DNA from 3 places in the Cytobacillus sp. Bac17 genome. Region 1 is predicted to be linked to each of the others. Evidence: riboswitches for the same ligand, from Rfam matches in the RefSeq annotation. Region 1 holds a riboswitch; each other region holds the start of a gene.
The links. Region 1 has a riboswitch for thiamine pyrophosphate ahead of NR125_RS04060 (ABC transporter substrate-binding protein). Riboswitches for the same ligand answer to the same signal wherever they lie in the genome.

Region 1 (10,340 bases):
AACTGGAGGAGTACGCCGCAAAGCTTGATATAAAGGATGGAGACCGATATGAGAGAGTTGGCTTTTATCCGCTATGGGGCAGCATTGGTGCGGCCAGCTGGATGACAAGCGCTGACGGCGGAAAAGGATTCATTCAAGATGGAGAACTTTATATCAATACACCTAAAAAGCAGGAAGCGCTTCAATGGCTGCTGGGATGGAAAGAGCGTCTTGGTGAGAAGACAGTTCAATCTTTTGAAGCTGAATTTGGCAGTGAGCAGTCAAATCCATTCATAGCAGGCAAAGTGGCAATGTGGGTTGATATCGGCACGTTTTACACACAGATTCGTGACTACGGAGAGGATATGAACTTTGGTGTAGCTCCAATTCCTGCATTTGAAAAAGGTTCGGGGAATTGGAGCGATGGCGGCGGTTTCGTAGCTGAAATACCGAAAGGAGCCAAACATCCTGAGGAAGCTATGAAATTTATCAAGTATTTAACTGGCCCGGAGGCACAAAAATACTGGGCTATGAAAAACTATGATAATGTCGCAAACAAAGAAGCTGCAGAAGCAGTTGTTAATGAACTAAAGGGCGATGATAAGTACGTATATGAAGCTTCGGTGAAAAACCTGGATCAAACGCAATTGTTTCCGGTTCCAGTAAAGTATCCTGATTACCAAAACCGCATCAATCCGCATATAGACAGTGTGCTGCTAGGAAAAACGAAGCCAGAAAAAGCGCTGGCAAAAGCAGAGAAAGATGTTGAAAAACTAAAGAGAAAATAGAACAAAAGAGAGAAGGGGCCTCCTTCTCTCTTTAAAAATAAATAAAAGAAGGTGTATGGGTTGAAATCATATGATACAACGATTGCTCGCCGGGGAGCGGGTCTTGCGGAAAAAAAAGAAAAGACATCACGCAGACGGATGTCCCGCCAAACAAGAGAAAATATCTTTGGATATCTATTCATCAGCCCGTGGATAATTGGTTTCCTTGGACTGACACTTGGTCCGCTTTTATTTTCCTTATTTGCCAGTTTTACAGATTATAATATTACTTCAAGGATGAATTTTATCGGCCTTGATAATTTTAAACGCATGTTTACAATCGATGATCTTTTTAAAACGTCTTTATGGAATACCCTTTATTACGTTTTATTTTCTGTCCCGCTGACTACTGCAGGGGCGATTTTTCTGTCGGTTCTTTTAAATCAGAAAGTAAGGGGCATGAAATTCTTCCGCACACTTTATTATCTGCCTGCTATCCTCTCGGGTGTTGCGGTTTACTTTTTGTGGATGCAGCTGCTAAGTCCTTCGACAGGATTGGTAAATACGTTCCTTGCATGGATTGGGATTGAAGGGCCAGCCTGGCTGTTTGATCCTGAATGGACGAAACCAGCTTTGCTTTTGATGAAAATGTGGAGTGTCGGAGGCGGAATGCTGCTTTACCTTGCAAGTCTGCAGGGAGTTTCAGCTTCACTGTATGAAGCAGCGGATCTTGATGGGGCAGGTGTTATGCAGAAATTCTTTTTTATCACCCTGCCAATGATTTCACCAATCATTTTCTTCGATGTGCTGACTAGTACCATTGGTGCCTTCCAGATCTTTCAAGAAGCATATGTCATGACAGAAAACGGAAGCGGAGGACCAGGAAATTCACTCCTATTCTACAATCTGCATATGTGGAATAACGCGTTTGAAGTGTTTGACATGGGCTATGCATCTGCAATGGCCTGGCTGCTGTTTATTGTCGTAATGGTACTGACAATCATTAATATGAAACTCGGCAAAAAATGGGTCCATTATGAGGGGGGAGATAATAAATGAGAACTGCCGCAGCACCGAAGTTTTATGAGACAAAAAAATTCAAAGATAATTTAAAGCAGACGATTATTTTTATCGTTTTATTAGCGGGAAGTGTACTGGTATTATCTCCCCTGTGGTGGATGATTTCGACATCATTGAAATCTCCTGCTGAGATTGCGCAATATCCGCCTACCTTTGTGCCAAAGGAATTCCATTTTTCCAATTATGTTGAAGCATGGAAAACAGCGCCGTTTACCCGCTGGGCAATGAATACGTTTTTTATTGCCCTCTGTGGAATGGCTGGAAGTGTTCTTGTCAATTCACTCGTTGCATATGCGTTTGCGAAAATCCGTTTTAAAGGAAGAAATGCTTTGTTTATAGTTGTGTTATCAACCATGCTGATCCCAGGGTTTGTCACGATGGTGCCTCAATACATTTTATTTTCGAAGCTTGGCTGGGTAAATACGTACCTGCCGCTGATTGTTCCAGCTTTTTTGGGGAGTGCCTTTTTCATCTTCCTATTGCGCCAGTTTATGATGTCCATTCCTAATGAACTAATAGAGGCGGCAGTGCTTGACGGTGCGAATCATCTGCAGATCTGGTGGCATATTATGCTGCCTCTGACGAAGCCGGCTCTTATTACAGTGGCCATTTTTTCGTTTAATGGGGCATGGAATGATCTTCTCGGACCATTATTGTATATAAATGATGAAAGTCTGTACACACTGCAAATCGGGCTTCAGACCTTCAAGGGAACAGTTCAGACACAATGGCATTACCTGATGGCCATGTCAGTCATGGTCCTCCTGCCAGTTGTACTGCTATTCTTCTTCTTCCAGAAGCACTTTATAGAAGGATCAAATATCGCATCAGGTACTAAGGGATAATAAAACCGGCTAAGCATCTGCTTAGCCGGTTTTATAACTGTCCAGCTCAGGCGTCATCGGCTTATGAATGTCGATGATAAGCATAAGCGCTCCGCTTTTCTTATTGAATAGGGCAATATGTTCTCCATTCCCCGCTAACACATACTTTATGGCGGGGTACATAACAGTCAATGATTACCGAATCTGGATTTAGTCCGCTTTCTTTTAGCTGGGAAGACACTGAAACTTCAGGCTCAGTATTTGCGGATGAGCAAGGGTATCCGCCGCGCCATTCATATTTTGTACAGTAGTAGCATAACTCGGCTGCTGCAGTGATTTTATCGGAAGAGACAGCATTGCTTACTGCTGCTTCTTCAATCAAATGCGTTTTCTTCCTTTCTACCTCTGTCAAATAATCAGTAAAGATGCTGTCTTTCGATATATCTATTTTGGTTTCTTCATTTGACTTCAGGTCTTTTACATAAAAAGCCTGATCCTCAATTAACCTGCTGTAATCGACGAGCCGGACTTTTAATCCTTTTCCGTCGGACTCATAAGAAAATGATAGAAGTGACGAGAAATTTACGAGGGCTTTACTATCTAAGAAAACATTTTTTTCTTTGTATTCTATTTCATATTGAACTGTCCAGCCATATTGTTTTCCTTTTTCATCAACAAGAGCTCTTGGCTTGGCGGCCGCATCTTTTAAAATGGAGGATTTAAATTCCTTAAACTCATCAGCCTTTAATACGGCTTTCATGAAATCTTTCTCAGTCAAATCAGCAGAACGGCTTTTGGTTTCTGCAGAAACATTGCCTGAGAAGACTAGTAAAATAGTCAATAACAAGAAAATATACCTTTTCATTACATACCTCCTAAACGTATTGTCCAATATAAGATTAACCTATATTTCCAAAATTAGGAATGGTGCGAAATGATTATATTTATCTAGTATTTTTTATCTAATCTGAATAAAAAAAACAGCCTTATGGCAAAAGACTATAAGGCTGATTAATCAATATTATAGAAGCTTTTTGTATTATCATACAGCTTCTTAAGAGCGCTGCTGAAAGCTAATTCTTTTAGTTCAGCAAGGGCACTGATGGAATGGGCCATCATGGCTGGATGGGTAGGCTTGTTTTTAAAAGGGCCTTCGAATTCCCATGGACCATCCGTTTCTGCCATCAATTTATCCAGCGGGTAATCCCGTACAAGGTCCTGTATTTCTTTTTCGTACACGATATCTGGAGTAAAGGAGATGTAATAGCCATTGGCAATCAGCCTGCTTGCCGCTGCGCTGTCACCTTTAAACCAGTGAAAATGAGCTTTTTTAATCGAATGCTTTTCCAATAAATTGCACACAATCGGTGCATCATCATAAATTGCATGGAGGGCAATGGGCTTATCCCACCTTTTAGCGAGCTTAATGAATTCTTCGAGAAGTTCAATATATCCCCCAAGCTGCTTTCTCCCTTCAGACCTTAAATAGTATGGAAGGCCAACCTCGCCAACAGCAGCCATTTGTTCTATGTGAATCTTTATCCAGCTGAAAAGCTCTGAAATTTCATGATCACTGGGCAGAACCTGTTCAGGGTGAAAACCGAAGGCAGGTTTAACAAAGGAATAAATTTCTGCAAGAGCAAGATTTCTTTTGCAGGATGCTAAATCGCTTGAAACTGTAACAAGTGAAAGCTGAAACGGCAACTCATGAAACATTTTCTCTAATTCAATATTGCTGTACTTATCAAGATGAATATGGGCATCAATATACTTATCCATGCTGTTGCCTCCTAATGATTTTTCAGCGCATGATGGATGCTTCTTTTGCAGGCAAGGAAATTTTCATTGAGATAAAGTTCCTCCATTCTTGGCCTGTTAAAGGGTACCTTATATTCTTTAATTACTTTAGCAGGCTTGCTGCTCAGTACTAAAATTCGATCAGAGAGGTAAATGGCTTCTTCGATATTGTGGGTTACAAACAGAATTGTCGGCTTATGCTCATTCCAAATATCGAGAAGCCACTTTTGCATATCGTGGCGGGTAAGCTCATCTAAAGCTGAAAAAGGTTCATCCAGCAAAATGATAGGCTGCGGGCTTAATAATGCCCGGATAAAGGCAGCCCTTTGCTTCATTCCCCCTGACAATTCATGGGGGTATGCATTTTCATAGCCGCCGAGACCAGCTTTTTGAAGCATCTTTCTGGCCGCTTCCGAATCGGTTTTACCCATTAGCTCCTGTCCAAGCAGAACGTTTTGAAGAATGGTTCTCCAGGGCATCAGGGAAGGTGTCTGAGGCATATAGCTTATTGAACCGCGTTTGCCGTTGATTTTCACATTCCCAAGCGTTATGGAGCCTTCGTCCGGCAGAAGCATCCCGCCAATCAGGTTGAAAATGGTGCTCTTTCCGCTCCCTGAAGGACCTAAAATCGAAACAAATTCCCCTTCATTTACATGAAAACTCAAATTGTCTAAAACCTGATTAGTATCAAAACTTTTGGTTAAATGATTAACGGATAATTGTATCATTTCCTGGCACTCTCCCGTGACTTCCATTTAATCAGCAAACGTTCAGCCAGTAAAATTCCTCCAAAAAACAGCAAGCTTAACAGCATAATCGCAAAAATGGCAACAAAAACACGGTCTGTCCGAAATGAAGAAGATGCCAGAGTCATATAAACACCTATTCCTTCTTTAGCTCCGAGCCATTCGGATATTACAGCACCCATCACACTATAGGTTGCGGAGATTTTTAGCCCTGAAAATAGAGAGGGAAGGGAATAGGGAAGCTCCAGCTTCCAAAACAGCTGTCCTTTGCTGGCCCCTGCCATCAGCATATAATGCCTAAGTTCTCCGGGTGTCTGGCGAAAGCCGTCCAATGCAGCAACAGTAATGGGGAAGAAGCAAACCAGCGTGATGACAATCAGCTTTGGAAGTATCCCGAAACCAAACCAAACAACCAGCAAAGGAGCCAGAACAATTATAGGCACATTTTGTGAAAGTATGAGGAGAGGGTAAACCGACTCCCTTATAAAAGGCAATAAGTGCAGTATAACGGCTGTGATTAAACCTATGACGGTGCCAATGGCAAATCCCAATAGGGAAAGCATGACTGTCGATTGAAGGTGGTGGCTGAAGCCCTCCCAGCCCGAAATCGCTTCCAGAACGATTTCTGTTGGCGGAGGCAGGAGCCATGCAGGGACTTCTGCCAGATTTACTGCCATTTCCCAAGCAATGAATAAAAGAAGGAGAACCGCAGCCGGCCTCCATCCTTTTCTGAACAAATTTATCATGGACGATATTTCTCCGTTAAATCACTCATTTCAATACCGTCCGGCTGATATAGAACCTTTACCTGTGAGATTACATTGCTGCTTCCTCTTTCAATCATTTTTCTGTTCATATCAGCTATGATTTTCAATAAATGGTCTAAATCGCCTTCCATCGTTGTTTCGAGGGGATGCACTTCGTACTTAACACCGGATTGCTGAATGACACTAATTGCTTCATCAACGTAAGGTATAACATTTTCCCCATCTTTTGTTTTCGGTATGATCTGAATGCTTACAAGTGCGTTTGCCATATTTGAACTCTCCTTATTCCGGCAGGAAGTCATTAGTGAATGCTTTGCCTGCATCTAATTCTTTATCTAAAAGACCATTTTCATGCATCCAGTCTGCATAGTTTTCCCAGACTTCAAGCTTTTGTTCACCCCATCTTGAAGCATCATCCTGATAGCGGGGGGATAGCCATTCCTGGCTTTTTTTGACCAATTCGCTGTCCAGATCCGGAGCATTCTTTAACAAAATATCTGCTGCTTCGCCAGGTTGATCGATTGCAAATTCATATCCCCTTGCTGCTGCTTTTACAAATGCTTTGACAGTATCCGGATCATCTGCAATCATTTTTTCGCTGGTTGCGAGAACGGGCGTGTAGTAATCCAGTTTTTCTGAGTAGTCGGTAAGGTAGACCATATTAATCTTTTCCCCCCGAAGTTCTGCTTCTACACCTGTCCATCCATAATAAATCCATGCGAAGTCTATATCTCTTTTAACAGCTGTAAAAAAGTCAGCATCCCCCATATTAACAATTGAGACCTTATCAATATTAGCGTTTTCCTTCTTCATTAGGGAGTCTATTACCGATTTTTCTACAGGTGCCCCCCAGCCGCCATAAGTTTTTCCTTCAAAGTCTTTCGGCGATTTAATGTTTTTTTCGGCAGGGGATGCAAAACCGGAAGTATTATGCTGAATAACAGCTGCTATCGATACAAGGGGAACGCCCTGTACACGTGCTTCCGTGATGCTTTCCTGATAGCTGACACCAAAATCAGCCTTGCCTGATGCAGTCAATTGATCTGCACCTGCTTCACCTGGCATTATAATTTCTACATCGAGCCCTTCTTCTTTAAAATATCCTTTGTCCTTTGCGGCATATAAGCCGGTATGATTGGTATTAGGTGTCCAATCCAGTACAACAGTAACTTTTTTCAAATCTTGTTTGCTGTCTGAATCTTCGCTTCCAGTCTGATTATCCGGTCCATTGCCGGCACAGCCTGAAAGAAGCAGCAGCGAACAGATAGCTGCAATCCACTTTTTCATAAGTACTCCTCCTAAAAAACGTTATGTAATAAGGAAAGTTAATGATAGTCTGCCCTGAAAAATAAAAACGCCCCGGTATAAACCAGGGCGCATATAAAAAACATTTAGTATGTTTAAGAATATGTTCCCTACGCTGGTATGAGCCAGATCAGGTTCAAAGGGTCAGCATCTTAATGATGAAGTCTCAACCGGCATACCGGTTCCCCTACATTTCTTGCTATTTAATTTTGACAGCATAAATACTTTCCATCATTATTATAGCAAATAATATTAAAATGCACAGAAAATAATTATTTCATTCCAATCGTCCTGCTCTCTTTCCAAATTCTGAATTTTTCAAGTTCACCTGTAATTTGGCTAACGGCAAAACCAAGGACTGCTACATCATCTAAGATTCCCATTCCTATTAAAAAGTCAGGAACAAGGTCTATTGGGGAAACAAAGTATAGTATGGAAGCAATAATAAAGATAATCGATTTTTTTGAAATATGCCGGTAATCGCCTTTAGACCATGACTTTACTAAATCGATCAGAAGCTGAACCTTTTCCCATATATCACTTAATGAAGATTGGTTTTTATCTGCTTTAAGTGTAGCCTTTCTTAAAAGTCCTTTTGTTTTTTCAGGATCGTCCGCATAACGTTTAGCCCTGGATGAAAATTTTTTATAGCCGTCCTTATAAACTTTGGTTTCTATTTCAGGCATAGCTATCACTCCTATATTGATAATTCGCATAAACAGTTATAATCTAGTATTTACCGCATACCTGACATGACATAAACATTTCATTGGGAGAAATAAATGGAAATCAAATTTAACCTGTGACAAAACCTTATTGGGAGCTGATATATATGCTTGAGAAATGGCTGAAAGAATCAAATTATACAGTAATATTGACTGGAGCAGGAATGTCGACAGAAAGCGGACTGCCTGATTTCAGGTCTGCCAATAATGGATTATGGAATGGGAAAGATCCTGGGAAAATAGCCAGTACAAAAGCATTGAATGAAAATGTGAACGAATTTATAGAATTTTATCGGCACAGGGTAATCGGGCTTAAGGAGTGTAATCCCCATCAAGGGCACTATATTCTTGCAGATTGGGAAAAGAGAGGTATTATTAAGAGCATTATTACCCAGAACGTGGATGGATTTCATGGACTCGCGGGAAGTGAAAAAATATCAGAGCTCCATGGGAATCTGCAGACACTCCATTGCCGGAAATGTAAAAAAGAGTTCCCGAGCGAGGGGTATTTGCATGGTCAATTCCAATGCCGTTGCGGGGGTGTGCTCCGTCCTTCAGTGGTTCTGTTTGGGGAAATGCTCCCTGAGGAGGCCTTAGATTTCGCAGCAGATGAAACAGAAAAAGCAGAACTTTTTATTGTTCTGGGATCATCCTTGACTGTAACACCTGCAAATCAGTTTCCGCTGATAGCCAAACAAAAAGGAGCAAAACTTGTGATTATTAATATGGAACCTACGGATTTCGATATTTATGCTGATAAAGTGATTCATGACCGCAAAATTGGTGAAGTGCTGGATGAACTTGATAGAGCCTTCAAATAGTCAAAAAACATGAAATCATAGCACTCATGCTATGATTTTTTTTATCAATCAACTATAATGGACAATGAACATGATTACTACTGCCTCAAGCGATATGATATATAAGGAGTGTTCAGCATGTTATCAAACATCGGTATTCCAGGTTTAATTCTAATCCTGGTTTTGGCTCTGATTATTTTTGGACCTAAGAAACTTCCTGAAATAGGAAGAGCGTTCGGGGAGACATTAAAAGAATTTAAGAAATCTACCCGTGAACTCACAAAAGATGATGACAATGATAAAAGGAAATAACCTATTCAAGTGGTTTAGAACCGGCTTTGCAGACAATAGTCTCGAAGCCGGTTTTTTATTTTCTGGCTTTCGAAGCGAGTGAATGGGTATAGAAAAGAGAGAAATGAAAAAATGGTTGACTAACATGTATATACAAGATAAAATGAAAGCGTAAACAGTTCATGTATATACAAGTTGGTTTGCTAAATTGGATAGAGTTGTAAATGGCGAGAACAATAAATAAAAACCTTATAACTGTTTTTTTCTATAATATGAAAACGGTAACAGGAGGAGAGCGAAGAATGGCTACGAATAAAGAGTCAGCAGAGCAAATTGTAGAAGCTATCGGGGGCAAGGATAATATCGCAGCGGCTACTCATTGTGTTACACGTCTGCGTTTTGCCTTAAAAGATGAGGGGAAGGTCAATAAAGAAAAACTCGAAAATATAGATGTAGTGAAAGGTTCCTTTTCCACAAATGGACAATTCCAGGTTGTCATTGGACAAGGCCTTGTTGATAAAGTGTATAAAGAAATGACAGAAGCAACTGGAATAGGCGAATCATCAAAAGAAGAAACAAAAAGTGCTGCTGCTGAGAACTTAAATCCATTGCAGCGCGGCATTAAAACACTCGCAGATATTTTTATTCCAATCCTTCCAGCTATCGTAACAGCCGGTTTGCTGATGGGGATAAACAATATTATGACAGCACCGGATATTTTCTTTGATGATAAGTCTTTTGTTGAAGTTTATACTAACTGGGCTGATCTGGCTGGCATCATTAACCTGATTGCCAATACTGCTTTCGTATTCCTTCCCGGTTTGATTGGATGGAGTGCTGTAAACCGGTTTGGCGGAAGTCCTCTTCTTGGTATTGTGCTAGGTTTAATGCTAGTGCATCCGGATCTTTTAAATGCATGGGGCTATGGTTCTGCTGAAGAAGTTCCGAAGTGGAACTTATTCGGGTTAGAAATAGAAAAGGTAGGTTATCAGGGGCAGGTATTGCCTGTATTATTTGCTTCATACGTATTGGCTAAGATAGAAGTATTTCTGAGAAAAAGAATCCCTGATGCTTTTCAGCTTCTAACTGTCGCGCCGATCGCTTTACTGATCACTGGGTTTCTTTCTTTTATTGCTATTGGACCGATCACATTCATGATCGGCAGCTGGATTACAAATGGGGTTGTCGGAATCTTTGATGCTGTTCCAGCCCTTGGAGGCTTGATTTACGGTGGATTATATGCCCCTCTCGTTATCACT
Region 2 (10,340 bases), on a different contig from region 1:
ATCTTCGGTTAAGCCGGTCCATCTTTATGTGGACCGGCTTTTTTACATATCTGGCACTTCCTTGGTTCCAGGTCTCGTCCTTATATTTTTATAAGGGAGAGATGATCAATGACGGCAAGTTCATTAAATCAAAAGAGCATTTCCATTATGTCGTGCTTTACTGGCAGCAAAAAAGTCTATGTGGAGGGATCCAGGCCTGATATAAAGGTTCCAATGCGTGAGATAGAGTTAAGTCCCACTTCCGGAACTTTTGGAGAGGAAATCAATGAGCCGGTTCGAGTATATGATACGAGCGGACCTTATACGGATCCTCAATATACGGCAGATCTAAAAAAAGGGCTTCCTGCTCTGAGAAGCCGGTGGATTCATGAACGCGGGGATGTTGAAGAGTATGATGGGCGGAAAATAAAGCCCGAGGATAATGGGTACCGCGATGAACATGATCCGCGTGCTAATCATAAAGTTTTTCCTGGCTTATCCCGCAAGCCATTGAGAGCAAAAAAAGGAAAGAATGTTACCCAGCTTCACTATGCAAAAAAGGGGATCATTACTCCTGAGATGGAGTATATAGCCATTCGGGAAAATATGGATCCGGAATTTGTGCGGTCTGAAGTAGCAAGAGGGCGGGCAATCATTCCTTCCAATATCAATCATCCTGAGACAGAGCCGATGATCATCGGAAGGAATTTCCACGTAAAAATTAATGCGAACATTGGAAATTCTGCTGTTTCATCCTCTATTGAGGAAGAGGTAGAAAAAATGACCTGGGCTACTCGATGGGGAGCAGACACGATCATGGATCTATCTACAGGCAAAAATATTCATACCACACGTGAATGGATTATCAGGAACTCTGCCGTTCCGGTCGGCACCGTTCCCATTTATCAGGCACTTGAAAAGGTTAATGGCATTGCCGAGGATCTTACGTGGGAAGTTTACAGAGATACCTTAATCGAACAAGCTGAGCAGGGGGTTGACTACTTTACCATTCATGCAGGTGTCCTTTTGAGGTATGTTCCGCTGTCGGCAAAACGCTTAACCGGAATTGTATCGAGGGGCGGATCCATTATGGCCCAATGGTGTTTGCATCATCATAAAGAAAACTTTTTATATACACATTTTGAAGAAATCTGCGAGATCATGAAAGCCTATGATGTGGCCTTCTCACTCGGGGATGGGCTGCGCCCGGGATCGATTGCAGATGCCAATGACGAGGCTCAATTTGCAGAGCTCGAGACACTTGGGGAGTTGACGAAAATTGCATGGGAACACGATGTACAGGTAATGGTGGAGGGACCTGGCCATGTTCCAATGCATTTAATTAAAGAGAATATGGATAAACAATTGGAGATCTGCAAGGAAGCGCCATTTTATACACTTGGGCCCCTAACAACAGATATAGCTCCAGGATATGACCACATTACCTCTGCAATCGGGGCTGCCATGATAGGCTGGTATGGTACGGCAATGCTTTGCTATGTTACTCCTAAAGAACATTTGGGTTTGCCAAATAGAGATGATGTACGCGAGGGTGTCATTACTTATAAAATTGCAGCGCATGCTGCAGATCTGGCAAAGGGCCACCCGGGAGCACAAAAAAGAGATGATGCCCTGTCAAAAGCCCGGTTTGAATTCCGCTGGAGGGATCAATTCAATCTGTCGCTTGATCCTGAACGCGCATTGGAATACCATGATGAGACATTGCCGGCTGAAGGGGCTAAAACAGCTCACTTCTGTTCCATGTGCGGGCCAAAATTCTGCAGCATGAGAATTTCGCAGGATATCCGGAATTATGCAAAAGAGAATAAGCTTGACACGGACGAAGCGATACAGAAGGGCTTGGAAGAAAAAGCTGAGGAATTTAAAAAAACCGGGGGAAGTATTTATCAGTAAAAATAGTATTTTAGTAATTTAATAGTAATTATATCTGCTGGGGGTGCCGTTTGCAGGCTGAGATTAAAGCAAAAGCTTTAAAACCCTTGGAACCTGATCTGGCATACCAGCGTAGGGAAGTGGAGTATCGGGGCTATATTCATAAGCCCCGTACAGCCACTTTCTATTTAGAAGGTGGTTTTTAATTTGCTAAAAGCATAAAAAAACAGGGGAGTTATCGCTATGAGGAAACAGCTGCATGTTATATCAGATGGAAAGCTATCTCTAGAGGCTTTTGCTGAGATAGCAGGTGAAGTGGAACCCTTTGCAGACAGGTTCCACTTGAGGGAAAAGCATCGAACCTCAAGGGAGCTATATGAAGGAGTTAAGCTGCTTTGTAATGAGGGAATCCCCATTCATAAAATTGTTATAAATGATCGGGTGGATGTTGCATGGGCATGTAAAACAGGTGTCCATCTTGCTTTTCACAGCCTTCCAGTCCGTGTTGTCAAAACGCATTTTCTAGATATGCCCATCGGATGTTCCGTACATTCTCCTGAAGAAGCAGAAGAGGCTGCAAAACAGGGGGCTGATTATATCCTGTTTGGGCACATATTTGAAACCGACTCCAAGAAGGGAATCCCGCCAAGGGGCACTGGGTCACTGGAGGCTCTTAAAAAGGCAGTAGAAATTCCGGTAATGGCAATTGGAGGCATTAAACCAGAGAAAGTCCCTGAGGTCTTGGAGGCGGGGGCAGATGGCATTGCTGTAATGTCAGGGATTTTGCAGGCAAAGGACCCTGCAGAGGCAGCGAAGCTCTTTTCAAAAAAGTTAAATGAGGAGGGGGAAAAATGAGGAAAATTTATGACGCCGTTATAGTTGGCGGTGGCATTAACGGAAGCTCCATTGCTTTTCAATTGGCTAAAAGAGGGTATAAAGTGGCCGTTTTGGATAAGGGTAAAATAGCCGGCAAGGCTTCCGGAGCGGCAGCTGGAATTTTAGGAGCCCAAACGGAACTGGCAGAAGACGGCCCGCTATTTCAGCTGGCATGCAAAAGCCGCTCCATGTACCGGATCCTGATTCCTGAACTGGAAGATTTATCACAAGTGCATATTGGCTATCAAAATAAGGGTGTATATAAAGTGGCGGCTAATAAAGAGGAGGAGCAGACATTAAAAAGATTGATAGAAAGCCAGCAAAAAGCGGGTGAGCAGGCCGAATGGTTTTCGATTGATGACCTGATTAAACGTGAGCCATCCGTATCAAACAAATTGCTGGGTGCCATGTATATACCGAATGACGGACAGGTTCAGGCATATGAATTGTCCCTTGCCTTTGCAAAAGCTTCAATGGCCCTCGGTGCAGAAATTTATGAGTATACACACGTATCAGATTTTATTTTAAAAGATGAAAAGGTTCATGGGGTCAAAACCAGCCAGGGAGAATTCCTGGCAGAATCCGTTATCGTGGCTTCCGGGGCCTGGAGCAGGGAGGTTCTTGAAAGAGCGGGCCTTTCGCTGCCCATTATTCCGGTTAAAGGCGAGTGCTTCTCGGTGATACCTGAAAAACCGCTTGTACAAGGGACGATCTTTTCACATGGATGCTATATCGTTCCGAAGCAATCTGGGAGATTAGTAGTTGGAGCGATCGTTAAGGTCAATTCATTTGATGAGAAGGTGACCCTTGAGGGGATATCCACGCTGATGGAAAAGGCGCAAAACCTTGTTCCGGATATAGCGAAGGCTGAATGGGAGCGGGCCTGGACAGGAATTCGTCCGCAATCGGCTGATGGCCAGCCTTTTTTAGGAGAACATCCTGTTTATAGAGGGTTATATATTGCGGCCGGCCATTTTCGGAATGGAATCCTCCTTGCCCCGGCAACAGGCGTACTGATGGCAGACATCCTCGAAGGAAAAACGGAGCAGCCAAATCCGTTTGAGCTTTCCCGCCTTGAATCTTTAGTCCATACGTCAAATGGGGTGCTTTTATGAAAGTTGTCATTAACGGAGATGCTATGGAGCTTCCGGACACAGTTAATCGCGTTTCCCTTCTGCTCGAGCATTTCAATTTGGAGCAAAAGGTAGTCATTGTTGAACTAAACCAGCATATTTTGGATAAATCCACGCATGCTGAAACCATTCTGACAGATGGGGATCGAATCGAAATTGTACACTTTGTAGGAGGCGGATGATTTGTTGAAAATTGGACCTTATGAATTTAACTCCAGGCTGCTGCTGGGAACAGGGAAATATCCAAGCTTTGATGTGCAAAGGGAAGCTGTAGAAGCTTCGGCAACAGAGGTGCTTACCTTTGCTGTACGCCGTATGAACATTTTTGAAGCGGGCCAGCCCAACTTTTTGGAAAAGCTGGATTTAAAGAAATATAAATTACTCCCTAATACGGCAGGAGCAAGTACAGCTGAGGAGGCTGTCCGAATAGCAAGGTTATCCAAAGCTTCCGGGCTCTGCGACATGATTAAAGTTGAGGTTATTGGATGCAGCAAAACGCTTCTTCCTGATCCAATAGAAACAATAAAAGCAGCGGAGATTCTATTAGACGAGGGTTTTATTGTTCTGCCCTACACTTCTGATGATGTCGTCCTTGCTCGAAAACTTGAAGAACTAGGCTGCCATGCGGTCATGCCATGTGCTTCTCCAATTGGTTCAGGGCAGGGAATCATTAATCCTATTAATCTTCAATTTATTACAGAGCAGGCAACTGTGCCGATTATTGTGGATGCTGGAATTGGAAGCCCGGCAGATGCGGCATTGGCAATGGGGCTGGGAGCAGATGGAGTGTTATTAAATACGGCTGTCTCCTCTGCCGATGATCCTGTTAAAATGGCAAAAGCAATGAAACTCGCCATTGAAGCAGGGAGGCTGGGCTATGAAGCAGGCCGGATGCCCCAAAAACGTTATGCGTCAGCAAGCAGCCCGGCGGAAGGAATGATTTTTAGTTGAATGAGCGATACTCCCGCCAGATGTTATTTCCTCCGATTGGCAAAGAGGGACAGAAAAAGCTGAGGGAAAAACACGCTTTGATTGTAGGGGCTGGTGCATTAGGGGCTGCGAATGCAGAAACCCTCACAAGGGCAGGTGTCGGCAAATTAACCATTGCCGACCGGGATTATGTGGAGTGGAGCAACCTGCAGCGCCAGCAGCTTTATTGTGAAGAGGATGCTGCACGAAAAGTGCCAAAGGCGATAGCGGCGGCTAACCGCCTAAAAGTCATCAATTCTGAGGTGCAAGTTATCCCCCGGGTTATGGATGTAGGAGTACAGGAAATTGAAGAGCTGGTTAAGGGTGTTGATTTAATCATTGACTCAACAGATAATTTTGACATTCGCTTTCTGATCAATGATATATCTCAAAAGCACTGGATTCCCTGGATATATGGAGGCTGTGTGGGGAGCTATGGTTTAAGCTATACCATCTTGCCTGGGGTGACACCGTGCCTGAATTGCCTGATGGACAAATTGCCATTGGGGGGAATTACCTGCGATACGGCTGGTGTTATTCAGCCTGCTATTCAAATGGCTGCGGCTCACCAGTCTGCTGAAGCATTAAAGATATTGGCAGAAGGCTTTGAATCCTTACGCGGGACACTTGTTTCTTTTGATGTATGGAAAAATCATTTTAGTTCTGTTAATGTTTCTACATTAAAGAATCCGCAGTGCTTATCGTGCGGGACTGATCCAGTTTATCCCTTCCTGGACTACAGAAATCAGACAAAAACAGCCCTGCTTTGCGGGAGGGATACCGTTCAAATCCGGCCTTCAGTCCTTCAAGATATGGATGTTGCTTATCTGGAAAAATCCCTGGTCTCTCAAGGTATCAATGTAGAGAGCAATCCTTATTTGCTCTCATTTTCGATCGATCAGGCCAGAGTGGTTGTATTTAAGGATGGAAGAGTGCTGATTCACGGGGTAAGAGACATTATCGGGGCGAAGAATCTGTATCATCGTTTCCTGGGATAATGAGTTATGCCTGTCGCTAAGAGTGACAGGCTTTATTGACTATTAGGCAAATAGTAATTACTTTAAATATCAAACTCAAAATTAAGCTAAAATGAAGGTGAAGAGCATCTAAACAGGAGTTGATGGCATGAAGCATAAAATCCAAAAAATCACACCAAACCTATGGTTCAATACAGAAGCCGAAGAGGCAGCAAACTTTTATACTTCTATTTTTAAGAACTCAGCTATCAGCAAGATAACCCGCTATGGAAATGAAAGGCACGAACTTAGCGGCATGACAGAGGGAAAGGTTATGACTGTGAAATTTCAGCTGGAAGGACAGGAGTTTACTGCTCTTAATGGCGGGCCAAAATTCAGGTTTAACGAGGCAATTTCATTTATAGTCAATTGTGAGAATCAAGAAGAAATAGACTACTATTGGGAAAAGCTTTCTGAAGGCGGGGATGTAAAGGCACAGGCTTGCGGCTGGCTTAAGGATCAGTTTGGGGTATCCTGGCAAATTGTACCTGCAGAGTTAAGCGAAATGATCAGCAGCCATGATTCTGAAAAAACCGAGTGTACTTTAGCGAACGGATTATTTTGACTATCTGGACATTGATCTTTAAAGGCAGTGTACTTAGAACCTTTATTTTGATAGGAGACAAATCACTTATTAAAAAAACCACTGACCAATTGATGAAATTGTAATATTTGGTTAAGTTTTTGATTTTTGAAGGGTATTCTATTTGTTTTGTCGTATTTCTAGGAAGTTAATAGACGATATTGAATAAAAAAAAACTAACTATAAAAAATGGAGGGAAGTACGTGTTTAAGAATTGGAGGAAAGTTTTATTGGCTGGAATTATCAGTATATCCTTGGTAGGTACTGGGTATGTCGGTCACGATTTGATTTCCACACCAAACGTATCGGCCGAATCCGCATCGAAAAATGCACCAGGCTATCAGAAAAACGCTGCGGCTACGCAGTTAGATGAAATTATCGAGAGAGGATACATTCGGATAGGTATGACAGGGGACTACAAGCCTTTTACATATTTGAACCCTAAGACAAATGAGTACGAAGGCTATGACGTAGACGCTGCCAAAGAACTTGGCAAAGATCTTGGCGTGGAGGTACAGTTTGTTTCAACTACATGGCCTGACATGTTGAAAGACCTGCAGGCAGATAAATTTGATATCGCTGTCGGAGGCGTAACTCGAAATACAGCCAGACAAAAAAACGCTTATGTATCCCAAGGTTACATTTCTTTCGGTAAGGTACCTTTGATACGTGCGGAAGACAAAGATAAATACCTTACAATTGAAGATATCAACAAACCTTCCGTGCGTATTGGCGTAAATCCAGGTGGAACAAATGAATCGTTTGTCCGTCAATATCTGAGTAATGCTAACGTAACCGTTGTTCAAAACAACCTGGATATCCCAGGTTTGGTTGCGGATGGAACTTATGATGTTATGATCACAGACACTGTGGAAGCAATGCTATATGCCAGAAAAGATGAAAGACTATATGCCGCTTTAACTGACAAGCCTTTCACCAACAGTGAAAAGGGCTATATGATCCCGCGCGGTGATTTCATTTATGCTAGTTATCTGGAAATGTGGATGGATGAAATGAAGCTACAGGGTAAATTCGACGCGCTTTACAAAAAGTGGATTGAATAGGTCGATTTAAGATTCATAGACAACCGTCCCTGATTTTAATCAAGAATTTGGTGCATGGATATTATTATACACAAAAAAGGGAGGCTCATAGTCGAAATATCGATAATGTACCTCCCTAACTATTTATTAAAATAGCTTTAATTTAAATAGAACGTAAGCTTTCTTTCAGTGTTTTGACGATAAAGGTGAAGTCGTCTTCAGTAATAGTTAGAGGAGGAGCAAGTTGCAAGATGTTATTGTAGCCTGCAACAGTGTCCCCATTTTTGCCAATAATTAGTTTTCTCTCCTTGCAGGCACTTATTACTTTATTAAGGATTTCAACACTTGCCGGTTTTTTCGATTCTTTATCCTCAACCAACTCAATGCCGATAAGAAGTCCTTTTCCTCGAACATCGCCTACAAATGGTAAATCTTTTACTTCTTCAAGTTCTTTTAATAATCGTTCCCCCAAAAACTGTGAGCGTTCAATTAGTTTTTCATCCTCAAAAATTTCTAGGTTCTTTAATGCAAGCGCACAAGCCGCTGGGTTACCTCCGAATGTATTTACATGGCGGAGGCGATCATATTGTTCATTGCCGCTGTAAGCCTCATAAATCTCTCTTTTAACCGCTGTAGCAGAAAGTGGCAGGTAGGCACTTGTGATCCCTTTAGCCATCGTAATAATATCCGGCTTTACATCATAATGCATAAAACCAAATGGTTTACCTGTTCGCCCAAATCCACAAATTACTTCGTCGCAAATTAGAAGGGCGCCGTGTTTTTCGCAAATCTCTTTAACCTTTTTCATATAGTTCTGAGGAGGAATTAAGCAACCGCCCCCTGTAATAATTGGCTCCATAATCATGGCTGCTACAGTCTGGCTTAATTCCCATGTCATTACCTTGTCAACTTCCTGAGCGCTTTCAAGGGTATGCTCATCAATCGGATTTCGATATACATCTGGTGGGTTCACATGGATAAAGCCCGGAGCTAGTGGCTCATATTTATATTTCCTTTCAGCTTGACCTGTTGCTGCAAGAGCTCCCATTGAATTTCCGTGATAAGCACGATAGCGGGAAATGAATTTATACCGTCCATGGTCTCCTTTCTGCTGATGGTACTGACGCGCAATTTTAAATGCTGTTTCATTTGCTTCAGACCCACTATTTGAGAAAAATAATACGTAGTCATCGCCAAGCCATTCGTTAAGTTTTTCAGCCAACTTAATGGCAGGAATATGGCTTTGAGCCATTGGAAAGTATGGCATTTTTAGAAGCTGCTCATAAGCAGCTTCTGCCAGTTCCTTTCTGCCATAACCGGCATTTACACACCAGAGGCCAGATAATCCATCCAAATACTTGTTCCCTTCAATGTCTACTACCCAGGCACCTTTTGCTTCTTTAATAATTAGGTTTCCTGAAACAGGAGCAGAACCTCTCATTGCGTGCCAGATATAACGCTCATCCTTTTTCTGCAGATCTTTACCTTGTTCCGTAGCTAGCATTCTTATTTCCTCATTTCATTATAATTGTTTATTAATAACGAGCGGTCAACATTTTTTTACGGGTATAAAATTCTACCCCATCGCGGCCGTTGGCGTGAAGGTCACCGTAAAATGAATTTTTATAACCTGAGAATGGGAAGAATGCCATTGGAGCCGGTACACCTAAATTTATACCGAGCATACCTGCATCAATTTCTTCACGGAATGTGCGAATTACACTCGCGCTGTCTGTATATAGACATGCACCGTTAGCAAACTCGGATTGGTTTGTAATCATAATTGCCTCTTCAAGGGTTTCTGCACGGACAATTGACAATACAGGGGCGAATATCTCATCTTTCCAGATTTTCATATCTGTTGTCACATGGTCAAAGATGGTTGGGCCCACGAAATAGCCATCTTCCTGTTCTCCTTCTTCTCTCCCATCACGGACAAGGAGGGCTCCTTCATTTTCCCCGATCTCAATATATTGAATGGTCCGTTCCTTATGTTCTTGACGAATAACTGGGCCAAGGAATACATCTTCATCCAGCCCATTTCCTATTTTAATTTCATCAGCTTTTTGTTTTAGTCGGTTAACTAACTCGTCCGCTATCTCTCCAACGGCTACTATAACAGATGCAGCCATACAGCGTTCACCGGCTGATCCAAAGGCAGCTCCAATGATATTGGTAACTGCATTATTCAGGTCAGCATCCGGCATAACAATCGAGTGGTTTTTCGCTCCAGCCAATGCCTGTACTCTCTTTCCATTCGCTGCAGCTGTTTTGTAAATATATTCTGCAACAGGCTGTGAACCAACAAAAGAAACAGCTTTTACATCCTCATGTTCAAGGATGCCATTTACAACATCATGGCCACCATGAACAATATTTAGGACCCCATCCGGAAGACCAGCTTCTTTAAACAACTCAGCTAAGCGATTGGCCAGAATCGGGGTGCGTTCAGACGGTTTTAACACAAAGGTATTTCCGCAAGCGATGGCTAGTGGGTACATCCAACAAGGCACCATCATTGGGAAGTTAAATGGAGTAATGCCGCCAACCACTCCAATTGGGTAACGGTACATACCGGACTCAATACCAGTTGCAATATCAGGAAGTTGATCGCCCATCATTAGTGTAGGGGCACCGGCAGCGAATTCAACACATTCAATTCCGCGCTGCACCTCTCCATATGCTTCTTTGTAACTCTTACCATTTTCAAGTGTAACTAGTCTTGCCAGCTCATCCCAGTTTTCAACCAGTAATTGCTGATAACGAAAGAGTATCCGCGCACGTTGAGGAACTGGTACCTTTTTCCAAGTTTGGAATGCTTTATTTGCAACCGCGACCGCATGATTAA
Region 3 (10,340 bases), on a different contig from region 1:
AAGGTTTGCTCTTCTGGGGCTTCTAAAACCGGCTTTTCGGCTTTATCCTCTGGTGTATGATTTTTATCGCCGGTATATTGCCTGATTGTAAGAAGGAATTCATCTGCCCAGTTTTGTGCCTCTTCCATCACACCGTTTATTATAGCCAGCACTTCTTCATTGTCTTTAAAAAGCTGAATATCAGATTTTATGTTATCAATTACAGTTCCTGAACTAGATTCATCTGCCAATTTCCCTTCAGGCTGTGAAAAGGCGAAACCGATAAATAACAGGATAAAAATAAATAAAAACTTCCTCAATAAATCTCCTCCCATATACCTTTCAACCCCTATCAAAGGTATGCCCATTCATTATAAGATTTAAAAATGCGGAATTGCAAAATATTGATGCCTTCCTTATTTTTCTACCCTGTTTACCATATTCTCTAACTCTTTTGGCTGCGTGATTAGATATTTTCCGTTTTTAAAAGGATAGTTTGGGTAACATAATTATAAAAATGAACAGATGCATAGCTGCTGCAAAGGGGGAAGCATGTTGAAATTAACACCGGAACAAAGAATTGAACTCCATGGTTTTAATAATTTGACGAAATCACTAAGCTTTAATATGTATGATGTCTGTTATACAAAGACGAGGGAAGAGCGTGAAGCCTATATAGATTATATTGATGAGCAATACAGTGCGGAGCGGCTTACAAAAATATTAAAGAATGTTTCCGACATCATTGGTGCCCATGTCTTAAATGTGGCACAGCAGGATTATGTCCCACAAGGTGCAAGTGTGACCGTCCTGGTATCTGAAGGACCGGTAGTGGAAGTCCCGGATGAATCCTATGATGAATCTCCTGGCCCGCTGCCTGATAATGTAGTCATGCAGCTGGATAAAAGCCATATTACCGTCCATACCTATCCTGAATATCATCCGGACGAAGGAATCAGCACATTCAGGGCCGATATTGATGTATCCACATGCGGTGAAATCTCCCCGCTAAAAGCCCTTAATTACCTCATCCATTCCTTTGATACGGACATCATGACAATCGACTACAGAGTCAGGGGATTTACACGGGACACGGACGGAAGAAAACTTTATATCGACCATGACATCAGTTCAATCCAAAATTATATTCCTGAAGAAGTAAAAGAAGATTTTGATATGATCGATGTGAATATTTATCAGGCACATACCTTTCACACCAAATGTAAAATAAGGGATTTTGACTTAGATAATTATTTATTCGGATACACGAAGGAAAAGCTGGATCCTAAGGAAGCTGAAGAGATCACTGAGCGGCTTACAACGGAGATGGACGAAATTTTTTACGGAAAAAATATTAACCCCGGATCTTTATCAGAGTGATCCTGAAGGCTCTCAGTTAATCGGCCTCTATTAAACCAAAACCAAATAGTACCAGATGGCGGGGAACATTAAAAGAACCAGGAGAAGTTTATATTCTCCTGGTTCTTTTAATAAATGTACATACATTAACGGCACAAACTTAAAAATAATTACATAATCTATTTCCAGAACTCCCACCATTTTTTCTCGGGTTCCTGTGCTGCAGCCGCGCTTCGGAAGGAGACGATCATATCCTGAAAAATCTCTTCCCGCTGCTTTACTTCATGCCAGTATTGTTCACGTTCTTTATTAATGGTATCGATATAAATTTCTCTGTCTGTGTTTAACGTTTCTATCAGCGAGCTGATTTCGGTGCTGGTCACCTCAGCTGAAGATGAAATGTAATGAATCATGGTTTTGAACTCTTCAGAAGACGCTTCCGAGGATTCTGCCAGCTTGTTTGTCAAATGGTGAATTTGATCAGAAGTACGCTTCGTACTTTTCGCCACCCTTTTTGAAAGGGTTCCGAACGCTTCGGAAGTATTCTCAGAAGACTGCTCAATCCTTGCGCCAAGTGATTCAATTTCCGCTTTGGTTTTTTCTCCTGATTTATAGATCGAATCCGACAGGCTTTTAACAGTATGCAATGATCCTTTGCTAATTTCTTTCTTCACTTCGTCTAAAACTTCCTTTCGAACACCGCTGCGAATTTCATTTCTGACATCTGCAATTAAACTGTCCCTGAAACCATCCATCAATGCCATGAACTGTTCGGCGTTCATGACAGCCTGTTGCTCTGTATGTAATGCTGTTTCCTGATTGACTGCCGCCAAGGATGTTTCATTTGCTTCAATACCAGTTTCAGAAGCAAAGTCCATATGTTTTTGCATTAATTCGCGGATCATATCCTTGCTTAAATTTTTATCGCGCATCTGCTTTACCTTTTCAAGCAATGCGATTTCATGGTCTGTATAAAAGCGGGCTCCCTGTTTTGAACGGGGAATTAGCAGAAGTCCGTTTAAATCCTTTTCCCATTGCCTTAATGTTCCAGGAGGCACATTCAGCATTTTCGAAACCTCTTTGATTGTATAAGCTTTCATATATTGCGTATCCATTTTACTCAGCCCTTTCATATAAAATAGATTCTGAAACTTTCGGATGCCAGTTCCGAAACAACTTCTAACTAACTATTCAGCATGATATCCCGTGTTTTCCTGCCGCTTGACAAAAGCTATCAAAAGAAGACGATATTCATCAGAAAAAAGCAAAAAGGAGCCATTCTGACAAAAAACATGAAGAATTTGACAGCCAGCAAGTTATTTGTCATATACGGACGTGTATGTCACAATGAAAGCTGTGTTTAGCAAACTAGAATATTGAAAAACTGCAAGTATTTAAAGGGAGTAGGTAAAGTGGCTAATAGAATTATTGCTTTGTCTGTTGCTGCAGGGGTTGGATTGACGCTGACCTTTGGAAGCATAAAGATGGGGAGCAGTGAACCTTCAAAAAAAAATGAAATACACTATAGTGCAATTCCGCATGCGGAGGCAAACCATGTACCGATTGTGAAGCAGGAAATTCAAAAGAAATCCGTTCTCCTGGATGTGCCATTGTACAATCAAATGGATAGTCCCCGTCTGTATAATGGATGTGAGATTACTAGTTTAGCAATGATTATAAATTATGAAGGCATTCAAGTATCTAAAAATAAATTAGCACAGGAAATTAACCGGGTGCCGCTTAGATATAGCGGAGGTGAATACGGGAATCCAAATGAAGGCTTTGTCGGCAACATGGAGGATGGACCAGGATTAGGCGTTTATCAGGGGCCAATTTTCGAACTCGCGAAAAAGTATTTTCCTGAACGTGCAGAGAATCTGACTGGCAAGCCCTTTCAAGTGCTCCTTGAAAAAATTGCAGAAGGTTCGCCGGTCTGGATTATAACAACTGCAAGCCTATCACCCGCAGCATCCTTCGAAACCTGGAATACACCGGGCGGACCAGTTGATGTGACATTCCAGATGCATAGTGTTGCAATTACCGGATATGACGAGGACTATATCTATATTAACGACCCGTATGGCACAAAAAATAAAAAGGTGCCCAAACAGCAGTTTATTGAAGCCTGGGAGCTGATGGGTTCACAGGCCATTGTCATTAACTAGAATAATAGCAAAAGAAGGGGCTGCCGCTTGCAGTCCCTTCTTTTTAGCTTGAGGATGCTAATTTCTTAAACTTTACAAAGATCCATTTTAAAAATGGAGGTACTACAAAGAATATAAAAAACAGCCGAAATAGTTGATAGCCTGTTACTATGGCTAAGTCTGCGCCGGTTTCATGGGCGATTATGGCCATTTGGTCCATGCCTCCGGGTGCAAGACTCAAAAAGCTGGTGGCAGGGGAAAGGTGAAAAAAGTGCATAATCATAAAACTAAGCAGCACCGAACCCGTAATGAGAAGCAGGCCGCTTAAGGCAGCCAGTGAAATGGTTTTAAATTTATTTGCCAGCTTTTCAGGCTTCATCATCATGCCGATGTGAGCCCCGATTAATAGCTGTGATAAATCCAAAACAGGTGGCGGGAGTTCGGGTCCGTTTATACCGGAAATGACAAGGGCCGCTGTTCCCATAATCGGACCAAGAAGGTACGGGGTAGGGAGCTTCAGGCGTTTGCTTAGGATAATGCCGGTAAAAGAAACGAAGACAAAGAGTAAAATACCAGGGAATAAATCACCCCATAAAGGTTCTGCAGCTTCAAAACCGGGACCGACAGAGACATTCAGCCAAGGTCCGAATACTAGGATAGGGACGATGAAGATAATCATGGTCAGCCGTGCGACCTGCATAAAGGTAACAACCGTGATATCGATTCCTTTGACTTCCTCTGCCAGAAGAATCATTTGGGACAGACCTCCGGGAATACTGCCGATCAAAACTGTGGGATAGTCGATGCCCATTAATTTCGCAATAAGAAGTGCAGATATGGCGCTAAAGAGAACCATGCAAACGGTAATGAGCAAAATAAAAGGGAGCTTCTGCAGGATAAGCAGGACCGCTTCCTGTGTAAAAGAAAGGCCGATGCTGTATCCGACGATGATAATCCCGGCATCGCGAAATCCTGCTGGCCAATAAAACGGAATCCTGCTGAGCCGGCTCCCAATCATAACGGCAGTCAATGCACCAAGCAAAAAGGCGACCGGAATATGCAATAAAGAAAATAATACTGCACCAAATACAGCAGATAGAAAGGTGATCAATAAATTCTTATTCACAAAACAACCTTCTTTTTATTTAGTATACCTAAAGATATTTATACCATATAAAAACAATGAATGAATTACAAGTTTTATATAATCAAATGTTTTCATACAATTTATTAAAGAGAAGATCATTTTAGAGAAGGGGGACTAACCATGCCGGAAAAATTAAGCCATTTTGTTTTCATCTTATCGTTTATATGTCTCGGGTTATTTTTGATGCTGGGTTTTTCGCCTCTGTATGATATTTATCTGAATAAAATAGGTCATCGTCCATTTACGCTCCTCCTGCTCCTGACAGTCCTTGTCTTCTTCGTGAGTGTTTTTGTCTTAAAGAAAGTCCAAAACTGGCAGGCGGGCTTTCATGTATTATTTTCCATTATCCTCACCCTGTTTCTTTCATCCGTATTAGCCATCATCGTATTCTTTGGAGGCCTATTTAGGTAAATGTAAAGAGCCTGCACCATCAGAGGTACAAGCTCAGCCAATTTATTGGATTGGCATCCAGTTTACTTTCCATATTCCTTCACTGTTTTTGCTTAGGCCGAAGCCAAACCCATCCTCTTCAGATATGGAAATATAAGCTGAAGAGTCATCGATAATGACTTCTTCTAAACGGGCGTTCTTCACTCGATGCAATAATGTCTGTTTTTCTGGGATAGATGAAGACTCGTTTATAGCATCAAGGTAATGATTCAGGGAAGGAAACGGTTTTCCGATATCCTGATCATGGTTAAACAATGCATATTGAGTATAATAATCCTCAATTTCCTCTGCAAACAGATAGAGCTGGAATACTTCTGCCGGGCTTAAACCTCTTAAGATTTCATCCGTTCCTCTTAAAGAAAATTCTTTAAACACATGGTTTAATGGCTCCCGAAGGACCAGTTCCGTATTATTATTTAGGGCCAGCTGAAATGGAACAGCTTCCACTTGAGGATCTTTTGGAGTTGCCACCTCTAAGACTTCAGCCTGATGTACAGAGCCTTCCCCAGCGCGATATCCACCTATAATTAAAGAAGCATTCTCTTCTGTAATTGGTTCGGTTACACCGAACACCTTTTTTAGCTTCTCCTGATCCGTCTCATTAAAAGTTATTTTTATGTTCTTGCCATCCATGAGCGGCAGTACTTTTAAGGAATCATGATCAGGCAGAAAGTATACAATTTCTTCCTGGAAATCCAGAGTGCCTGTGACCTCTGCCTTCCCAGTAAAAGCTGCAGAAAGGTGCCCGTATGAGTCCTTCTCGAAACTGTTCAATTTCCAGTTGTTTAGCATAGCGCCATCTGCAAGGCCGGGATAAAAACCTTTATCTGCAATGGCGGTCTCCTGTCCATTTTGCTTGTTCAATACATCTGTCTGAATCCCGGCAATCCCGCCTATCAGTATGACAAACCCGGCAGCTGCAGCTGCAGAAAGAAGTTTTGGAACATAGTCTTTTTTTCTGGTTCTAACAGCAGAAGTGCCGATCCGGTTTCTAACTCTCTGTTTTTCCTCTTCTGTGAAAACAGATTCTTTCGTCCATGCAGCCTTCAATACTTTCTTCACTTCCTGATTCAGTTCAGCCATGCTGTTCACCTCTTTCTGAAGCAGATAGTATCTTCTTCACTTTTTCCTGTCCTCTGTACAGCCTTGTTTTAACAGTAGAAATAGGGATATTAAGGGTCTCACTTATTTCTGCCAGACTGAGATCCTGGTAATAATGGAGAAGGAAGACTTCCCGGTATTTTACTGTGAGGGATTCAATCGTTTTCAGCAATTCTTGATGTTCATCCCGTTCAAGAAATGATGCTTCCGGATCTTTTTCTCTAGCCTTTTTCAGGAAAAAAACCTTTTCATTCATGACCATATTGCGGTAATGCCAGCTTTTCAGATAGTCTTTGCTTTTATTAATAGCAATTGTGAAAATCCATGTTTTAAAGGAGGATCTTTGCTGGAAACTTTCCAGCTTTTCATAAACAGTAATAAAGGTATCCTGTGTTAAATCACTGGCCGCATTCCAATCATTCACATAGCTGTATATCAATCTTTTCAAAACGGTACCATACTCATCCATGATCATTTCAAGAACGAGAGCACGGTCTACTTGATCAGCAATTGACCGCTTTACATACTCATCAGAGCTCACATGACTGCCTCCTTGCTAAAATGCCAGCTGCCTATTCCGGCTGCCTTTTGTTTGACTGACAGTTAGACGACAGATGCAAGAAAATCGCTTCAACTTTTTGGCATTTATTAAGCTTATACAAAAAAAGCGGAAACCATTAAGTAGGCTCCTATATAAATAAATCTACATCAATGCATAGGTTAAGAACAGTAGGAGCAAAAATAGTATGGGAGGCATTCATCATCACCTCATTTATTGAGTAATTCCAGCCTTTACATTTAGATTGGGAATAATAATCCCTATATTGAAAAAATGATTCTGCTCAAGTGCTTTGTTTTTGATGGAAGGATTGTTTATTTATATAATGGCTATATTGTGCAAGAAAGAAGGGAGATTATTATGTCACAATTAAATATTACTCCACAGATCAAATTAATCGCTCTTGATATGGATGGAACCTTGTTGAATTCCAGAGGGGAAATTCCTGATGAAAACCGTAAGGCCATACGAGAGGCAAAGGAAAAAGGAATTGAAGTTATTTTGAGCACTGGAAGATCCAGGCTTACGGCAGGCGACCATTCCGATTCTTTGGAATTGAACTCCTACTTGATCACAGTCAACGGCAGTGAAATATTTGGCCCTGATGGTGAATCAATCTCAAGGACTCCAGTTGATTCAAAAATAATGGAGTGGATGTGGAACCTATCCCAGTCACATAAGACTAATTTCTGGGCAACAAGCTGCGAACGGGTTTGGACGAATGAAATGCCTGAAAATATTCATGACCATGAATGGCTTAAATTTGGATTTGATATATCAGATGATGAAATCAGGGAACTCATTCATAAAGAGCTTCAAACAAAAGGGGATCTGGAGATTACAAATTCCAGCTTAACTAATATTGAGGTAAATGCTCTTGGAATCAATAAAGCCAAAGGTATCCAGAAGGTAACAGAGCTTCTTGGCATTTCGATGGAAAATGTAATGGCGATGGGTGACAGCTTAAATGATATTGCCATGATCGAGGAATCAGGCTGGGGTGTAGCAATGGGAAATGCGCAGGATATTGTGAAAGAAACAGCGAATGCTATTACGGGAACTAATGATGAAGCTGGTGTTGCACAGGCAATCCGGAAGTGGGCTCTTTAAAGAATAAAAACCGGCAATCATGCCGGTTTTTGGTTATTTCGAAGGATTTTTGGCAGTTAGAATCGTTTCTTCCAATTCTACCTCTACATTACCTTTAATCGCCCTGGAAATCATACAGGATGCTTCAGCTTTTTGCGCCAGCTTGCGCGCAAGTGAATGATCCTTTTCAGTCGCATCCCCCTGTAACAAGATAACAGGGCGATGAATAATTTTCTTGTATGTAATCACACCTTTAGTTACATCTACAATACCGGTTGATTCCATCGTAAGGTTTTCTTTCTCGAGTTTACTTCGTTCCATCATAGCTGCCAGGGTAATAATATAACAAGTTGCCGCTGCCCCCAGCAGCATTTCATCCGGATTTGTTCCGATTCCGGGTCCTTCCATTTCTGGCGGAATGGAAACCTTTGTTTTAAGCCCGCCTGTTTCAATTTCTCCAACATCATTCCGAAGTCCTGGCCAATATGCTTTTAATTGGAATTGGTGTTCAGCCATTCTTTAATTCCTCCAAGTTATGTATTTCTATTTACACCTTAAAGAGGAACAGGCAGAATTGCAAGACTTTACAGATTTAACGTTTCAGGCTAAGATGAAAACAGCCAACTTAATAGTTTTACTGCTAGGGGTGCCCGATGCGCGGGCTGAGAAAGAAACCGGACTGTTTTTTACCCTTCGGACCTGATCTGGATCATACCAGCGTAGGAAAGTAGTAATTGCGGGGAACGACTAATTCTCTTAGATTATTCAGCCAGGTCCAATTGCGGATCTGGTTTTTATTTTGTTCTCTAAAACAGATGAATTGGCTATCAATAAGGGGGATTTTCTATGAATCTTAACGATCAGATTGTCATTATTACAGGCAGCAGCAGAGGGCTGGGCAAAGAAACCGCAAAAGCATTCGCGAGAGAAGGAGCGAAAGTTGTCATTAACTATTTCCATAGCGAGGAAAAAGCCCATGCTTTGCAGAAGGAAATTGGCGAAAAAGCCATTGCCATTCGTGCTGATATTCGGGACAGTGTTCAAGTGAACTCCATGTTTCAAGAGACGAAGGAACACTTTGGAGCTCCCATTACAACCATAGTCAATAATGCACTGGTAAACTTTCAATTTGACCCTATTTCGAAAAAAGATGCAGAAACAATTAAATGGGACGATTACAAAAGCCAGCTGGAAGGTGCAATTCTGGGAGCATTGAACACAGTTCAGGCAGGTCTTGAAGATATGAAAAAACTGGAGTTTGGCAGGGTAATCTCGGTCGGCACCAATCTATTCCAGCATCCAGTTGTACCCTATCATGACTATACGACCAGCAAAGCTGCTTTATTAGGCTTCACCAGAAATATGGCGAATGAGCTGGGCCAATATGGAATTACGGCAAATATGGTATCGGGAGGTTTGTTAAAAACGACAGATGCCAGTGCTTCGACCTCTAAGGAAGTCTTTAAAATTATCGAAAACTCGACTCCATTAAGAAAAGTCACAGATCCTCAAGAAGTGGCTGATGCGATAGTCTTCTTCGCTTCTCCATGGGCAAGGGCAGTTACTGGACAAAATCTGGTTGTAGATGGCGGATTAGTTATGAATTAAAGGAGGATTTTAGATGAACATTCAGGAGTTTAGCAGTCTATTGGAAAAAGTAAGAGTGTCAAACCCTCTTGTACATAACATTACAAATGTGGTGGTAACAAACTTTACTGCAAATGGCCTGCTGGCAATTGGGGCATCACCAGTAATGGCATATGCACATGAAGAGGCAGCTGAAATGGCTAAAATAGCTGGTGCATTGGTTCTCAATATGGGAACACTGACAGAAAAAGAAGTAAAAAGTATGCTCATAGCGGGTAAATCAGCAAATCAGCATGGGGTTCCAGTCATTTTTGACCCGGTTGGTGTCGGGGCCACGGCTTATCGCACAGATACAGCTAAAAGAATATTAGAAGAGTTAGATATTACCATCATAAGAGGGAATGCTGCAGAAATTGCCAACGCGGCAGGACAGAAATGGAGTATAAAGGGCGTAGATGCAGTTGAAGCAGCAGGTAACACTTCAGAGCTTGCTAAGTCGGCAGCAAAAGAACTTGGTGCAGTAACCGTTATTACAGGAAAACAGGATATCGTTTCAGATGGAAGATCCACTTTTGCCATTAACAATGGCCATCCTCTTCTAACGAAAGTAACGGGTGCCGGATGTCTTCTTACTTCAATAATAGGAGCTTTCGCTGCTATTGAAAAGGATCCTGTAAAAGCGGCAGTAACTTCATTGGTCGTTTATGGCTCTGCAGCCGAAATCGCAGCAGAAAAATCGGATGGCAAAGGACCAGGCACTTTCCAAATAGAGTTTTTGAATAGCTTATATAACATTTCAGCTGCAGATGTTGAATCATATGGCTCTTTTGAAAAACACCAGTTAGGAGGCAATATAAATGAAAGTGAACAAAGCTTTAACCATAGCGGGTTCTGATAGCGGCGGCGGCGCGGGCATTCAAGCTGA

Region 2: it holds a riboswitch for thiamine pyrophosphate, as region 1 does, so the genes downstream of both, tenI (thiazole tautomerase TenI) here and NR125_RS04060 (ABC transporter substrate-binding protein) in region 1, are expected to answer to the same signal.
Region 3: it holds a riboswitch for thiamine pyrophosphate, as region 1 does, so the genes downstream of both, NR125_RS18610 (3-oxoacyl-ACP reductase) here and NR125_RS04060 (ABC transporter substrate-binding protein) in region 1, are expected to answer to the same signal.

The regions. Positions count from the first base shown of each region.
Region 1 is NZ_JALJRC010000001.1:816,036-826,375, reverse strand. Features, by position in the region: gene NR125_RS04100 (ABC transporter substrate-binding protein) at 1-767, shown strand, start outside; gene NR125_RS04095 (carbohydrate ABC transporter permease) at 828-1,805, shown strand; gene NR125_RS04090 (carbohydrate ABC transporter permease) at 1,802-2,671, shown strand; gene NR125_RS04085 (hypothetical protein) at 2,772-3,515, opposite strand; gene NR125_RS04080 (TatD family hydrolase) at 3,662-4,429, opposite strand; gene NR125_RS04075 (ABC transporter ATP-binding protein) at 4,441-5,175, opposite strand; gene NR125_RS04070 (ABC transporter permease) at 5,172-5,939, opposite strand; gene NR125_RS04065 (thiamine-binding protein) at 5,936-6,229, opposite strand; gene NR125_RS04060 (ABC transporter substrate-binding protein) at 6,243-7,247, opposite strand; TPP riboswitch at 7,356-7,464, opposite strand; gene NR125_RS04055 (YkvA family protein) at 7,538-7,951, opposite strand; gene NR125_RS04050 (NAD-dependent deacylase) at 8,098-8,811, shown strand; gene NR125_RS04045 (twin-arginine translocase TatA/TatE family subunit) at 8,929-9,102, shown strand; gene treP (PTS system trehalose-specific EIIBC component) at 9,384-10,340, shown strand, end outside.
Region 2 is NZ_JALJRC010000003.1:207,946-218,285, reverse strand. Features, by position in the region: gene thiC (phosphomethylpyrimidine synthase ThiC) at 109-1,893, shown strand; TPP riboswitch at 1,923-2,028, shown strand; gene tenI (thiazole tautomerase TenI) at 2,116-2,727, shown strand; gene thiO (glycine oxidase ThiO) at 2,724-3,863, shown strand; gene thiS (sulfur carrier protein ThiS) at 3,860-4,063, shown strand; gene NR125_RS07765 (thiazole synthase) at 4,065-4,832, shown strand; gene NR125_RS07760 (MoeB/ThiF family adenylyltransferase) at 4,829-5,848, shown strand; gene NR125_RS07755 (VOC family protein) at 5,976-6,431, shown strand; gene NR125_RS07750 (transporter substrate-binding domain-containing protein) at 6,653-7,513, shown strand; gene NR125_RS07745 (aspartate aminotransferase family protein) at 7,656-8,996, opposite strand; gene NR125_RS07740 (CoA-acylating methylmalonate-semialdehyde dehydrogenase) at 9,028-10,340, opposite strand, start outside.
Region 3 is NZ_JALJRC010000017.1:77,238-87,577, reverse strand. Features, by position in the region: gene NR125_RS18665 (CAP domain-containing protein) at 1-299, opposite strand, end outside; gene speD (adenosylmethionine decarboxylase) at 535-1,359, shown strand; gene NR125_RS18655 (MerR family transcriptional regulator) at 1,518-2,453, opposite strand; gene NR125_RS18650 (hypothetical protein) at 2,535-2,702, shown strand; gene NR125_RS18645 (C39 family peptidase) at 2,751-3,503, shown strand; gene NR125_RS18640 (AbrB family transcriptional regulator) at 3,547-4,608, opposite strand; gene NR125_RS18635 (hypothetical protein) at 4,750-5,040, shown strand; gene NR125_RS18630 (hypothetical protein) at 5,083-6,162, opposite strand; gene NR125_RS18625 (sigma-70 family RNA polymerase sigma factor) at 6,155-6,721, opposite strand; gene NR125_RS18620 (Cof-type HAD-IIB family hydrolase) at 7,100-7,849, shown strand; gene NR125_RS18615 (OsmC family protein) at 7,883-8,344, opposite strand; TPP riboswitch at 8,461-8,571, shown strand; gene NR125_RS18610 (3-oxoacyl-ACP reductase) at 8,675-9,436, shown strand; gene thiM (hydroxyethylthiazole kinase) at 9,450-10,310, shown strand; gene thiD (bifunctional hydroxymethylpyrimidine kinase/phosphomethylpyrimidine kinase) at 10,273-10,340, shown strand, end outside.